2 regions of the Glutamicibacter endophyticus genome follow, and region 1 is predicted to be linked to the other one. Evidence: riboswitches for the same ligand, from Rfam matches in the RefSeq annotation. Region 1 holds a riboswitch; the other holds the start of a gene.
The links. A riboswitch is a leader RNA that binds a small molecule or an ion and turns the genes downstream of it on or off. The one in region 1 is predicted to bind S-adenosylmethionine.

Region 1 (7,751 bases):
CAACTATCCGTACCGCCATCATCGGCTTCGGCGTCTCCGGCAAGGTCTTCCATGCACCCCTGCTGGCCGCCAACCCGGACTTCGAGATCTCGTTTATCGCCACCGCGAATTCCGAACGGCAGCAGCAAGCGGCCGATGCGTACCCGCACGCCAGCATTGTTCCCAGCTACCGGGAGGTTCTCGCCTCAGCGGAAGAGTTGGATCTGCTCGTGATCGGCACCCCGCCACCGACCCACTTTGAGATTGCCCGTGCAGCACTCAAGCGCGGGTTGAACGTGGTCATTGACAAGCCCTTTGTGGTGCATAGCGCCCAGGGTGAAGAGCTCATCGCTTTGGCCGCCGAGCTGGGGTTGACCCTCACCGTCTACCAAAACCGGCGCTGGGACGGTGACTTCCTCACCATTAAGAAGTTGCTGGGCGAAGAGGCGCTGGGCGCCGTGCATACCTTCGAGTCGCGTTTCGAATGGTTCAAACCCCAGGGCATGCGTAGCTGGAAAGCCGAGCTCACCGCGCAGCAGGGCGGCGGCATCCTCTTCGACCTGGGAACTCACCTGATCGATCAGGCCATCGAGCTTTTCGGACCGGTGAATAGTGTGCAAGCCAGCCTGCGGCCGCTGACCGATCAGGCGACCGCAGAGGAGGACGCGCACGTGTTGCTCCGACACTGTTCGGGCACCGAATCCCGGTTGACCATGAGTAGCTTGAACGCGGCCCCCGGGGCGCGCTTCCAGATGGCAGGGCACCGCGGGGCCTACACCAGCTTTGGGCTCGATCCACAAGAACCTCAGTTGGCTTCGGGCATGAGCCCCACGCAAGCCGAGTACGGTCAGAAACCCGAAGCCCACTGGGGCCAACTGGCCACCGGGCAGGCTACCCGCGAAGTGCCAACCCTGCCCGGGGACTACCCGCAGTTCTACCGTGCGTTGGCCTCCTGCCTGCGCCACGCCGGTCCGGTCCCGGTCGACCCACACGACAGCCTGGCGGTGTTGCGTCTGATCGAATCCATTCATCGGGACACGGTCACCGCCTAACCCCGCACCGTCGGGCCCACAGATCCACCCCAATTCTGAAGAAAGTACACACTCATGTCCTCATCTTCCTCTGTTAAGCACGTCGCCGTGATCGGCGGCGGTATCCTCGGCGTCTCCACCGCCATGCATCTAGCACGCGCCGGCGCCAAGGTCACGCTGGTCACCTCCGGCACCCTAGCCGACGGGGCCTCCAGCCGTTCCATTGCCTGGCTCAACTCCTCCGGCGCCCGCTCCGCCGACTACCATTACCTGCGCATGCTGGCCATGGACCGCTACCGCACCTGGAGCAACCGGCACCCGGAAAGCCACGAATATCTGCGCTTCAATGGGGCACTAAAATGGGCCGCCCCGGGGGAAAGCTTCCGAGATACCTTTGCCTTCGAGCGTTCCGGTGGCTATGACTCCCGCTGGATCACCCGCGAGCAGATCACCGACTTCGCCCCCGATGTCGACCCTGCGGCCGTTGCCGAGGAAGGCGCGATTTACAACCCCGGCGAAGGCTGGGTCAACTTGCCCGACTTCGTGCCGGCGCTGGCCGCCGAGGCGGTGGCCGAGGGAGCACAGATCATCGAGAATGCCGGGCACGCGCGCGTCGCGGTCCGCGAGGGGCGTGCCGTGGGCGTCACTCTCGCCGATGGCAACACCATCGATGCCGATGAGGTGGTGCTTGCCACCGGTGGTGAGGTCCCGGCCCAGCTCGCGGAGCTCGGTATCAGCGTGCCGGATGCTACCCCGGCCGCCTTCGTGCTCTTCACCGACCCGGTGGATCTCCAGGTGCGCACCGTGCTGAACACCCCGCGTGTAGCGGTACGTCCCACCCCCGATGGCCGCCTGGTCTTGGACGCCAACTGGTCCGAGCAGATGGTGGTCGTCGAGGAAGATGGCAACTTCACGGTGCCGCAGCAGGCGGTGCAAGGCCTCCTCGAGGAGGCTTCGAAGGTTCTGGCCGGAAACCCGGTGCTGACCGCCCAGCGCATCGGGGCCGGGCTCAAGCCGATTCCGGGCGATGGCGAACCGGTAGTTGGTCCGGTCCCCTCGGTGAATGGGCTGCACACGCTCTTCACCCACTCCGGGGCGACCCTTGGCTTGATTCTCGGTGAACTGCTGGCCGAGGAGATCGTCACCGGCGAAAACAGCCCGGTGCTACGTTCCTTCCGCCTGGACCGTTTCCACGAGGGTGCCCTGGAGGGCCGCGTTGGAACCGGTGCGTGGGAACCGGTGCAGAAGTAACGAAAGCGCTGCGCCAAAAGGAACCCTATCCCGGCACCGGGAGCGGTTGACCGGCAGGTGGTTGGTCCGACGTGGCTCAACCACCCGCCGCACTAAATTCGATGCCTAGCTGACCGCTCGCAAGGCGGACCGGCTAGCATCGTCGCCAGAGCGTGCCGGCCACGTGCGAGTCGTGGCCCGGCACGCTCCGTTTGTTTGGGGCAGATGACGAAGCATGAACTGCGCCCTACCCACGGCTCCTGTTACCTGCGAGCATGGAGCCACAGAATCACGAGCGTCGATCATTTGCAGCCCTGGCTGGTCGACCGGCAACCCTTCTCGCGCCGTGCGCGGGGTGCCCCAGGTGACGATTCGACGGTGACGATTCGACGGTGCCGAACGTCGGCACCGTAAGCGATGGCGCTTTTTCTGCGCCGGAAAGGGGGATCTTCCCCATGAGCAGTAACCTCTCCACCGTCGAGGACCGTGCCGCACGGCTGATTGCCGCCGGCGAGGCTTGGAGCGGACGCATCGCCGAAAACCCCGATCATGCAAAGCTGACCTTTGCCGTATCGGGAGCCGGGTTCGGTGCCGTGGCCAGCAAGATCAGTGCCGGGAAGCACAACTTCGTCGTGGATGAACCGGCTGCGCTCGGCGGCGATGATGCGGCGGCCAGCCCCGTGGAGTACGCGCTGGGTGCCCTGATTTCCTGCCAAGTGGTGGTGTACCGGCTCTACGCCCAGCAGTTGGGCCTGCAGGTCGACGATGTGCAGATCACCGCCACCGGGCGCCTGGATGTCCGCGGCCTGTTCGCCATCGATGAAGCGGTGCGCCCGGGCTTCAGCGATATCGAGATCGAAGTGACCGTTTCGGGTCCGGAAAGCGACGAGCGTTATGCCGAGCTGCAGCGCACCGTGGATCGGTACTGCCCGGTGCTGGACCTGCTGTCGAACCCGACCCCGGTGAACACCGCGCTAAAGGTCGCCCGGTAGAACCGATTAGTTAGACCTAGGCCGCCGTGGACGAACCCCTCCGGGGATGTCGTCCACGGCGGTTGTCATTGAACCAGTTCGAGGAAGTCCTGCGCCGAGAGCGTGCTCGAACCGGCCGTGTCCTGCTGCTCGCAGAGCACGTCGTTGAACAGTTCGGTCTTCTTGGCCTGGAGCGATAACACCTTGGATTCAATGGTGTTCTGCGAGACCAACCGGTAGACATACACCGGCCGGTCCTGCCCGATGCGGTGGGCACGATCGATCGCCTGCGCTTCAGCGGCAGGATTCCACCAGGGGTCCAGCAATATGCAGTAGTCCGCCTCGGTGAGGTTGATGCCGAACCCGCCGGACTTGAGCGAAATGAAGAACACCGGGAAATCCCCGGCGGAAAACCCCTCCACCAGGGTTTTTCGGTTGGTGCCGGACACCGAGCCGTCAAGGTACCCGTGCGCAATACCCAGCTCTTCGGCTACCGTCCGCGCCTTGGACAAGAAGCCGGTGAATTGGCTGAACACCAGAATCTTGTGCCCCTCGGACACTCCATCCTCCAGCAGGTCGCGCAGCAGATCGAGTTTGGCGCTCGGCGCGTCGCCTTCGTCGACGAGCGAAGGATCCAGAGCCAGCTGACGGAGCAGGGTGAGCGATTGCAGAATCTTGAAGCGGTTGGAATCCACATCATCCTGCACCAGTCCCAAGACTTCTTGCCGGACACGTTGGAATCGGCGATCGTAGGCGCGCCGATGTGCCGGATCAAGCTCAACCTCGAGTACCTGTTCGGTCTTCGGCGGTAGCTCGGGCACCACCTGTTCCTTGGTGCGGCGCATAATGAATGGCCGTAGTCGGCGTTTAAGCCGCTGCAGTTTCCCCGCATCCCCTTCGGTTATGGGCTTGAGGTAATTCTCCTTGAAGGCCTTCAAGCCACCGAGCAGTCCCGGCGCGGCCAGTGAGGCCAGCGCCCATAGTTCGGTGAGGTTGTTCTCCATCGGCGTGCCGGTGACCACGAGCTTGGTCGGCACCGCCATCTGCCGGGCCTGTTTATAGCCCTTGGACACGTGGTTCTTCAGCTGCTGGGCCTCGTCCAAGATGAGCACGTCAAAACCCAGCGCATCGAACTGCTCGAAATCCAATCGGAAAATCGCGTAGCTGGTCAGTACGAGTTGCGCCGTACCGACGGTGTCGGCCAGTGGACGTTGTTGCTTCTTCGCGGTGGCCAGGACCGTCGCCGTGCGTAGCTGAGGGGTGAAGCGAGCTGCTTCGCTGGCCCAGTTGCCCACCACGGAGGTCGGAGCGACGACTAGGTAACGCTGCTCGGGATGCTGGATCCGTGCCCGTTCGAGGGCGGCGAGGAGCTGCACGGTTTTACCCAGCCCCATGTCATCGGCCAGGACCCCGCCGAGCTGGTGTCGTCGAAGGAAATCGAGCCACGCGACCCCTTGGCACTGATAGCCACGCAGTGTTGCGGTGAAACTCTCCGGTAGCTCGACCTCGGCCAAAGTTTCGGTGTCGGAGAGTTGACGCATGGCGTGTAGCCACTCGTTCTCTTGGGCCTCGATAATCCCGAGGGCCACCAGTTCCTGCCACCAATCCACACTGAGTTTGTGCATGCGCACGCCCTCGGGCGTGACCTTGGACAGTTCTCCGGCCTCGGCGATCAGCGCCCGCAGCCGCTCCATTTCCTCGCCATCGATCTTTAGCACCCGGTGTCCATCGAGCTCCAGGTAGCTATCACCGCGTGTGAGGGCCTCGAAGAGCTGAACGAAGGGAACCTTCTGCCCATCGATCTGCACCTCAATGCCCAGGTCAAACCAGTCGTTGCTACTCCGTGGCCGCTGGATGTGCACCTGGGCGGAACCGGCGGCCATCTGGTAGTCCGGAAGTTGCTCGTCCTCGAGCACCCGCACATCGCGGTGCGCCCGAAATACGGGTAACGCATGAAGTACGAAGTCGATCTTCTGGCTGGGATTCAAGGTCGCGGACGGGAAACGGCGGTGACGTACCGGGCCCAGCTCGACCTCTGCCAGGTCGACGGTGAGCTCGTCGATAATCTCTTGCTCGAGTTCGGGGTTGGGGTCGACGTGCTGCGGGTAGACCCAGCGGTAATCAACGCTCAGGAACTCCTCGCGGGTTGCCAACGCCACCTCAAGAACCGGCCGTGGCGGGGCGGGAATCGCATAGCTGTGATCCGGGCTGGTCAGCGGGCCGGTTTGCTGCACCCTCGGCAGAAAGCTGCGTTCGAACTCCGGGAGCGCATCTTCGGGGATGGTGATCGCTCCTTGGCGGGCGAGGGAGCGCAGGGAGGCGTGTAGTGGCGCATCGAACTCGGCCAGTTCGAGGGTTTCGGATTGATCCAGTGGGGTGCTACCGACCAGGGTGAGCAAGGCCGGACGTCCCAGCGGCGCTAAGTCCTGCGATTCAGCGCCGGGGGCCTCGATCCGTGCCGCGAGGCGTGCGTGCCCGTCGTGGCGGGTCAATTCGTAGCCGCCGTGGGCCTGCTCGGCACGGTAGCCGATGACCTGACGGGATGCGGCACCAGGCTTAATGAGCGGCACCTCGGTTGCGCGGATGCGCTCGAAGATGCTCCGAAGTTTTTCCCCGGGCAGCCCGTTGAGCACCACCCAGTCATCTCCGTAATAGTTGCCGTAGCTGTGGTTGCTGCCGTGGTGGTGGTTCTGCAGGGTGACCAGAGAGAAGACGGCCTCGCGTTGTGCTTCCTCGAACCGTTCATCGAAGGCCAGCCCGCGCCACGAGACCCCGCTTTGCACCCAATTCGTGCCACGGGCTCCGGGGTGTACCGGACGGGCCTTGACCTCGTAGCCGCTGTCGTCGATGTAGTTGTTTGGGGTGACCTTAAGGAGCAGGCCTAGCGGCTCGAGTTCCGGAATGTCGACCGGGGCACTGTGCGGGAGCAGGTCGCTTAGTTGGATCCGCCAATGTGGTTCGCGTGTTCGTGTGCTCCCCGGGCGGGTGAAGAGGTCAGGGCGTTGCTTGGTGGCGTCGAGGAGCAGCGCGGCCACATGCTCGCAGCTAAAGCCGTGGGCGTCGACCGCGCAGTAGGCTGAGGCCGACACGGAGCGCCCTTCGAACGCGAAACGGGCCATGGCCCGCACCCCGAGCACCGACCCGTCGAAGGTCATATAGGCATCTTCAACCTGTGCCCGGAGGTTTTTAACCTGCCGTTGGAGCACCAATAGTTGCCCCTTGGCGACATCGGTGGTGCTGAGTAGGGAGGAGATCTGCGCGAAATTCAATTCTCGTGCCACGAGCACCCGGCCTTCATTGTCATCTGCTTATCCCGTCGGTGCTCTAGCCTATCCAGTTCCCAGTGTCGACCGGTGATGCCATGTCGCGTCACCTGTTAATTCTCAGCTTGGAGCGCACACAGGCTAGTGGGTCTGCCCGTAGAACCAGGTGATGTGCTCTTCGAGAAGTTGTGCGGCGCGTTCTCGGTGCCCGTTGGCGTAGGCGTGATGGATGGCCTTATGTTGTCGCCGCAGGATCTTGACGACCGACTGCCAGGTCTCGTCGTCGGTGATCGCGGCCGACACATAGTCACTGATGGCGTTGCGCAGCGACTCCATCATGGTGGCTACCACCGCGTTTCCGGACATCGAGGCCAAGAGCACGTGGAATTCGGCATCGATGCGGTGGAACTCTTCGCGGCTGAGTTCCGGATCGTCCATGCGCATGATTAGCACGGCGGTTCGGGCAATCACCTGCTGGGCGTAGCGCGGATCGCGCGGCTGCATCTGCGCCGCCCAAGTTTCGAGCAGAATGCGTGATTCGACGATCTCGGCGACCTCGATCCCCTTGGCCGCCACATGAAGGCGGAGCGCCTGCGAGATACCGGCAGCGGGATTCGAGATCACCACGGCTCCGGAGTTCGGCCCGGACCCGGTGGAGGTGCGCACCACCCCCATCACATCCAAGATGCGGATGGCGTCGCGGACCGAGGCCCGGGAGATCCCGTGCTGCTCCGCGAGCGCACGCTCCCCCGGCAGCTGCGAGCCGAGCTTGAGCTTGCCGGTGCGCAGGTCGTCCTCGATGGCGTCGAGGACGACCTGGTACGCACGCGGAGCTGGGGTTGAAGCCATAATGCTTCCAGTTTACCGGCCTAGAATGCCGGAAGCATCCAGCTCAGCACCGGCGTGGACTGCAGGTAGACCAGGACGCAGAGCAGCAGCAGCATGCCCACCGACCAGCCGGCGACCTTCTTCAGGATCACCGATTCCTGGCCTTCCATCTTCACGCTAGTTGCGGCGATGGCCAGGTTCTGCGGCGAGATGAGCTTGCCGACCACGCCGCCGGAGGTGTTGGCCGCGACCAGCAGCGTCGGATCGATGCCGGCGTTGGCACCAGCGGTCTGCTGCAGCTTGGCGAACAGGGCGTTGGCGCTGGTGTCCGAGCCGGTGACCGCGGTGCCGATCCAGCCCAGTATCGGCGAGAGGAAGGCGAAGGCTCCGCCGGTGCCGGCCAGCCAGGTGCCCACGGTGATGGTCTGGCCGGACAGGTTCATGACGTA
Region 2 (7,751 bases), 850 kb from region 1:
CACCTTGTCCTCGCAGGGCAGCGCACCCCACGCCGCGGTGTCGCTGACGATGCGTGAGCCGGCGTCGGTCTCCAGCCCGGGGGAGGAGGCGATAACGGTGAACTCGACCCCGGCTTGTTCATTGGCCTGGCGCATCTGCTGATTCAGCTCTTCGGCCTTAGCACGGAAGCGCTCGATCAGCGCCTGCTGGTCGGTCGCGGCGATGGAACGGAACTCGAAGTGCAGTTGGCAGTCGGCCGGAATGGTGTTCACCGCGATGCCACCGGCGATCTGATTCACCGTCGTGCTGGTGTAGGGCACCAGATAAGCCGGATCAAAGGGACCCTGCTTGGCGAATTCGGCGGCAAGCTCATGGACGAAGCTCGTGAAGCGCGCCGCGTAGGCGATGGCGTTGACCCCTTCTGTCGTCAGGGACGAATGCGCGGCCACCCCACGGAAATCCACACGGAAAACGTTGACCGATTTATGCCCGCGGATCGCGCGCATGCTACTGGGTTCGCCCACGATGCAACCGCGTGGCTCCAACCCGAGTTCGGTGATTTTTTCGACGAGAGAGACCGCCCCTACGCAACCAACTTCTTCGTCGTAGGAGAACGCGATGTGGATGGGCTCGCGCAGTTGCGCCGCGGCAAAGGCTGGGAAGTATGCGACCACGGCACCGAGGAAGGACTTCATATCGCAGGTGCCCCGGCCGTAGAGCCGATCATCACGCACGGTGGCGGTAAACGGGTCGCTCTGCCATTGCTGGCCATCGACCGGGACCACATCCGTGTGCGCCGAGAGCACGATCCCGCCGGTAGTGCTACCATCGGCGGCGGGGAAAGTCGCTAAGAGGTTGGCTTTGCGCCCGTCTTCGTTGTGGATCAGGACCGGTTCGATGCCGTGGGCGGCCAATGCTTCGCTGACTTGGCCTATGAGCTCAAGGTTGCTATCGCGGCTGGTGGTGTCGAGGGCAATGAGCCGCTTGATGACGTCAAGGGTCTCTGGGGAGGGCGAAATGCTCACGTGTTTCTCCTGTCGCTTAGAACTCCGTTCTACGCCCTCGACTCCACGGTCTTCAAGTGGCTGACAGTTAAGTCTCACTATTCAGCAATGTGTGCTGAGGAGGGAGACTATCGTCCCGAGCCCAGTGATATGTCGAACGGACCTGCCCCGGCCGCTCGTTGAGCGAGGAAGGAACCTCGAGGGACTCACGCCGGAGGATGAAAAGGTCCAAGTTGGGGCCGAAGGGGTTGTCCGCGTCCTCTAGGTGAGGCGCAGCGAGCTAGGCAGGGTGCCCGATAATTCTTGCTCGGCCTGCTCGGCCCGAAACTCGGCGGGCTGGCGCCCGCGTATTAACGACGGAATCCGCCCCGCCATAGTTGGCGGGACGGATTCGCGACGCGGTTTGTTCCGAGTCTTACTGTGCGGCCACAGCGTCCAGCTTGTTCACGCGCAGTTCGAAGCGGTCGTTGTCCATGACCTTGGCCCATGCCTGAGCGAAGTCCTTGACGAACTTCTCCTTGACATCGTCCGAAGCGTAGAACTCGGCCAGAGCGCGCAGCTCCGAGTTGGCACCGAAGACCAGGTCCACGCGGCTACCGGTCCAGCGACCGTCGGCGGTGGTGTAGGTCTGCTCGTCGGCCGACGGGATCCAGGTCTGTCCCAGATCCAGCAGGTTCACGAAGAAGTCGTTGGTCAGCACGCCCGGGGTGTCGGTGAAGACGCCCAGGTTCGAGCCATCCCAGTTGTTGCCCAGCACGCGCAGGCCACCGGTCAGGACGGTCAGCTCCGGAGCGGACAGACCCAGCAGGTTGGCGCGGTCGATCAGCAGATACTCGGCCGGCAGGTTGATGAAGCCGGAGTTGTAGTTGCGCAGGCCATCGGAAACCGGCTCCAACCAAGCGAACTGGTCGACATCGGTCTGCTCCTGAGTGGCGTCCACGCGACCCGGGGTGAAAGGCACAACGATGTTGTGGCCGGCGGCGAGAGCAGCCTGCTCCACGCCGACGTTACCGGCAAGCACCACGACGTCAGCGAAGGAAACCTTCACGTCCGACTCGGCGTTGAACTCGTCAACGATCTGCTCGAGCACGGCGATAACCGGCTTGAGCTGCTCCGGCTGGTTGACCTTCCAGGAAACCTGTGGCTCCAGGCGGATGCGACCACCGTTGGCGCCACCACGCTTGTCCGAGCTGCGGTACGAGGCCGCAGCCTTCCAAGCGGTGGAGACCAGCTGCTGGATGGTCAGACCGGAAGCGGCGATCTTTTCCTTCAGCACAGCGATCTCGGCGTCGCCGATCACGCGCTCCGGAGCGGCCGGCAGCGGATCCTGCCATGGCAGATCCTCGGCCGGAACCTCTGGGCCGAGGTAGCGCGACTTCGGGCCCATGTCACGGTGGGTCAGCTTGAACCAAGCGCGAGCGAAGGCGTCGGCGAAGTCCTCCGGGTGATCCTTGAAGTGCTTCGAGATCTCGGAGTAGATCGGGTCGAAGCGCAGGGCCAGGTCACTGGTGAGCATGCGAGGCTCGCGACGCTGGGATGGGTTGTGAGCCATCGGCACCATGTCGGCGCCGGCGCCGGCCTTCGGACGCCACTGCTTGGCGCCGGCCGGGGACTCGAACAGCTCCCACTCGTAGGCGAAGAGGATGTGGAAGAACTCGTTGTCCCAACGGGTCGGGTGGTAGGTCCAGGTGACCTCCAGGCCCGAGGTGACGGTGTCGTCACCGTGGCCGGTGCCGTAACCGTTGGCCCAACCCAGGCCCTGGGCCTCAAGCGGAGCGGCTTCGGTGTCCGGGCCGAGCTTATCGTCCTTGTGGGCGCCGTGAGTCTTACCGAAGGTGTGGCCACCGGCGATCAGTGCCACGGTCTCGCGGTCGTCCATGCCCATGCGGCGGAAGGTTTCGCGGATGTCGCGGGCCGAGGCCAGCGGATCCGGGTTACCGTTCGGGCCTTCCGGGTTCACGTAGATCAGACCCATCTGGACGGCGGCCAGCGGAGCTTCCAGCTCGCGGTCGCCGCTGTAACGCTCGTCGTCCAGCCATACCTTTTCCGGACCCCAGTACACGTCATCGTCGGCTTCCCAGACGTCCGGGCGGCCACCGGCGAAGCCGAAGGTCTTGAAGCCCATGTCTTCCAGGGCCACGTTACCGGCGAGGATGAACAGGTCGGCCCAGGACAGTGCCTGGCCGTACTTCTTCTTGATTGGCCAGAGCAGGCGGCGAGCCTTGTCCAGACTGACGTTATCCGGCCAAGCGTTCAGCGGGGCGAAGCGCTGCTGACCGGTTCCGCCACCACCGCGGCCATCGTGCGAACGGTAGGTACCGGCCGAGTGCCAGGCCATACGGATCATGAACGGGCCGTAGTGACCGAAGTCTGCTGGCCACCAGTCCTTGGAATCCTTCTGCAGGTTGGCGATATCGGCCTTGACGGCAGCCAGATCCAGGCTCTGGAAGGCGGTGGCGTAGTCGAAGTCCTCATCGGCCGGGTTGGTCACCGAGGTGTTCTTGGCCAGAATCTTCAGGTTTAGCTTGTTGGGCCACCACTCACTGTTGGCGTTGCCCTGAGTTGGGTGGACTCGGCCTGCGCCGACCACGGGGCACTTGCCTGCGTTCTCAGACATTTGGTTCCTTCCAGGGAATTGGGTTGGGGGATAATCGCGCATCCCGACGGCTATGGACCGTTGGATGCGGTGAATTCGTTACGGTGTCTGCGAGGAAAACTGGCACTCGGGGCACAGCCCCCAGTAGATAACCTCGGCCTCGTCGATCAGGAAGCCATGGTCATCCGAGGCGCAAAGGCAGGGTGAATCTCCCACGGAGCAATCCACATCGGCAACCATGCCGCAATTGCGGCACACCACATGGTGATGGTTGTCGCCTACCCGCGCCTCATAACGTGCGCTGTGCCCATGAGGCTGAATTTTGCGTACCACGCCCAGCTCGGTGAGGAGCTTAAGGGAGTCATAGACAGCCTGATGAGACACCGTCGGGTACTGTTCACGCACCGCTGCGATCACCGTTTCGGTGTCCGCGTGCGGATGCGAGGTGACGGCAGAGAGCACCGCGACGCGTGGACGCGTCACGCGCAGGGATGCCGCCCGCAGTACCTCTTCGATTCCGACCATCTCAGTCACAGTCTCCAGCATGACGGCTTTTTTTGAATGAGTCAAGATAACGAAAGGTGTGTTGCAGGTTACGTAAACTTAACGCGCTCGGTACGGTTTCGTGGTCTCCAACGGGGGCTCGTGTTGCCGCATTAATCGGCGCCCCGTGCCGCGCACATTTTCGCGGAGTTGGCTTTGGTGCACCTAGCGCGAACGTAACCTGCCGTGCCTTGGTTTCACCGGGAGATCCTTCAGGTTGGGCCCGGTAGTGGTGAACGTAGTATTCCCCTGTGTTCCGGAGGGCACCAGTTCACCGTGGGCGGCAACCAGAAGACGCCAGTCTCGCGACAGCGCAGGTCCACGGGGGAGTGCGAGAACTAGGTGGCTCGCTGGTTGATCGGAGCAAGGCGCATGCACCGGTGTGGCCTGCCGCAGGGGCGATGTGCGCTGTATTAGTCGGTGTGGTTATCGACGCTGAGCAAATCCTGCAACATGTTGCGGTGCGCGCCGAAGTCGCCGTCGCGGCGCTGGTGCCCGGCCGCGGTGTCTAGGCGCAGATCCCGGATGACGCCGGCCGGAATGCCCGGTGCCTCGCGGCCCAGTACGATCACTCGGTCCGCTAACTGCAGGGCCTCGTCGACATCGTGGGTCACGAGCAACACTGTGGTGGGAATGGCCGCGTGAACCGCGCGCAACAGCTCCTGCAATTCGAGTCGAGTCAGCGCATCCAGAGCCCCGAAGGGTTCATCAAGGAGCAGCACGCCGGGGCGGCGGGCTAGGGCGCGAGCCAGCGAGACGCGTTGCGCAAGGCCGTCTGAGATTTCCTGCGGGTGCACGTCGGCTACCTGTGCCAGGCCGGTAATCTCGAGCAGTTCATCGATCAGGGTGGTGCCCTCGTTCTGGTCCAAACCCAGTGGCAGGCCGAGCTCGATATTTTCGCGAATCGAACGCCACGGCAGCAGTCTTGGTTCTTGGAAGGCGACCGAGCAGCGCTCGTCAATCCCGGCCACCGGCAAGTCGCCGATGAGCACCTGCCCGGAGCTTGGCGTATCTAGCCCGCTAGCTGCGCGCAACAAGGTGGATTTTCCGCATCCGCTTGGGCCCAGAATGGCCACCAGTTCACCGGCGGCGATCTCGAGGTTAAAGTCCTGCAGTACTCGGCGGGTTTCGCTGCGTGTGCTAAAGGTGCGTGCAAGCCGGCGGAAGCTCAGCGGCAGGGCAGTATTGGTTGAGGTGTGCGCGGGTGCGTAGGCAAGTGCCATGATCATCTCCATCGGTTCTGGCGGTAGCACCGTCCGCGACCAGTTCATGGGCGTGGTGGTTGCTGCGGCGTCGTCGAGCCAGATCTCTCGGCCGCTCGGGATGGTTCCGCAACAATCGAACCGCGTCGAATGAACCGAGGGCAAACCTTTCGTAACATGACGAATCTTCGAAAGATGGTGGCCGGACGCGAGAAATTCTGATTCTTCTTTTGATAAGTGTGGATTCGTTGATGAACTTGAAGGATCGACGAAGCGCCTTTCGTGGCCACCGGCCTACATCTCCTGAAGTATGACTGGCGTCACTACTACGGCTCGTTACTTTGTGACGCCCGGCTTGGGACGTGAAAGGACGTAACGCTACAAATGATTACGAACCCATCCAGAGCGGCCGAGAGATCTGGCTCGACGACGCCGCAGCAACCACCCGCGTGACGGGCCGGTGCTACCGCCAGATCCGATGGAAAGAAATGAGGATTTTTCCAGTGTCTTTCGACAACGCCAACATGGACTTCAACGCATTGAGTGACCCCGCCGGGGCTTCGGCCCGTAATCTAGATGACCACGTAGAGCCGGTGGCCGTGCGCCAACTGTTAAAGGTCACTCCCGGGCCGTGCGCGGATGAGCAGTACGAACGCCTGGCTGCGATTTTTCGTCCGGTGTTCGCGCAAATCGCTGACGGAACCAATGAACGCGAGCAGCTTCGTCAGCTTCCCTTTGAACAGGTCGGCTGGCTCAATCGCGAGCGTTTTGGGGCGTTGCGGTTACCGGTCGAAGCCGGTGGCCACGGGGCACGGCTTTCGGATGTATTTCGCTTGTTGATCGAGTTGGCTGAGGCGGATTCCCACATTGCTCAACTGTGGCGGGCGCATATTGCCTTCACCGAGCATGTGCTCCGGCTTGAGGACGAGGCACTGCGTAAAAAGTGGATCGCGCGCATTGCGTCCGGACATATCGTCGGTAACGCCTACACCGAAAAGGGCGGCAATCCGCTCGGGACACTGAATACGGCCGTCAGTGAGGTCAATGGCCGCTGGGTCGTTAACGGCGAAAAGTACTATTGCACCGGCACCATTTTCGCGGATTGGACCACCGTCGCGGTCAGCCACCCGCAGCGCCCGGGGCGTCACATTGCCGTGGTTTCCACCCAGCACAGCGGCGTTAAAATCATCGATGACTGGGACGGGTTCGGCCAGCAACTGACCGGCACCGGCACCACCGAATTCAGCAATGTCCCGGTAGATAGCTTCATGCCCGAAGACCCCATCGATCCGGAAGCCGCGATCTTCCAGCTCGTGCTGCTTGCGGTCCAGGCAGGTATCGGCCGGTCGGCGCTGAACGACATGCGCCTGGCGGTTCAGTCGCGTACCCGCAGCTTCTCCACCGGCACCGGCGTGCCGGTGCATCAGGAACCACAGGTATTGCAATTGGTCGGGGAGGTCTCCGGTGCGGTGTTCGCCAGCGATGCGGTGGTGATGGGGGCCGTTTTGGAGGTTGAAGCCGCGCTGGCCGACAGCAACCTCAATGACCACGAGCGTTTCGCCGTGTGTGAGCTGGCCGCCAACCGCGCGCAGAGCGTAGTGCAGCCCATGGTTATCGCTGCCACCAATAAGCTTTTCGACGGGCTGGGGGCTTCGGCCACCCGAGCGTCCTTTAACTTCGACCGGCACTGGCGCAATGCGCGCACCATCGCCACCCACAATCCTGCGGTCTACAAGTCACGTATCGTTGGCGACTACGAAATCAACGGTGTGCAACCCAAGCGCCTGTCGGTAACCGGCGAGGTGACCTCAACGTCTCATACCAACACCACTGGCGGATTCTAGAGGCGGCTGGCTTCCCATGCGCCGGAACTGACGCGGAACTCTGACCAAACTCGTCGCGATGAACTGTCCCGTGCCTCGGCCCGGGACAGCGATCGATGACACGCTCGATCATCCCCGTGGACACAAAGAGCGCTGGCCCCAGACAGAAGTCTGGGGCCAGCGACTTTTTGAAGCTACGTGCTGCCGTTACTTGCCTTCGGTAATCGGGCCAAGCACCGGATCGTCGGCGTATGCCTCGGTGACGTTCTCCTTGGTTACGATCTGCGGATCCAGCAGATTCGCCGGAACGGTCTTCGAGCCGTTATCGAAGGACTCTGCATCGGTGACCTTTGGCTCTTCACCAGCCTGTAGTGCCTTGACCATATCGATCGCCTCGGCCACCAGGTTGCGGGTGTCCTTGTTGATCGTGGAGTACTGCTCCCCGGCCATGATCGACTTCACCGATTCGACCTCGGAGTCCTGACCGGTGACCACCGGAAGATCCTTACCGGCAGCCTTGACCGAGGTCAGCACGGCGCGGGCCAGGGTGTCATTCGGGGAGAGCACACCATCGAGGTCTTCCTTGCCGTAGTTACCGGTCAA

Region 2: it holds a riboswitch for S-adenosylmethionine, as region 1 does, so the genes downstream of both, ACJD00_RS01615 (ABC transporter ATP-binding protein) here and ACJD00_RS13890 (OsmC family protein) in region 1, are expected to answer to the same signal.

What each region holds. Positions count from the first base shown of each region.
Region 1 is NZ_CP174200.1:2,970,892-2,978,642, forward strand. It holds gene ACJD00_RS13880 (Gfo/Idh/MocA family oxidoreductase) at 1-1,031, shown strand, start outside; gene ACJD00_RS13885 (NAD(P)/FAD-dependent oxidoreductase) at 1,086-2,261, shown strand; SAM riboswitch class IV at 2,528-2,663, shown strand; gene ACJD00_RS13890 (OsmC family protein) at 2,696-3,232, shown strand; gene ACJD00_RS13895 (SNF2-related protein) at 3,298-6,492, opposite strand; gene ACJD00_RS13900 (FadR/GntR family transcriptional regulator) at 6,616-7,323, opposite strand; gene ACJD00_RS13905 (L-lactate permease) at 7,344-7,751, opposite strand, start outside.
Region 2 is NZ_CP174200.1:303,778-311,528, forward strand. It holds gene argE (acetylornithine deacetylase) at 1-1,005, opposite strand, end outside; gene katG (catalase/peroxidase HPI) at 1,400-3,601, opposite strand; gene ACJD00_RS01610 (Fur family transcriptional regulator) at 3,680-4,105, opposite strand; gene ACJD00_RS01615 (ABC transporter ATP-binding protein) at 4,537-5,346, opposite strand; SAM riboswitch class I at 5,352-5,453, opposite strand; SAM riboswitch class I at 5,719-5,810, shown strand; gene ACJD00_RS01620 (acyl-CoA dehydrogenase family protein) at 5,829-7,169, shown strand; gene ACJD00_RS01625 (substrate-binding domain-containing protein) at 7,356-7,751, opposite strand, start outside.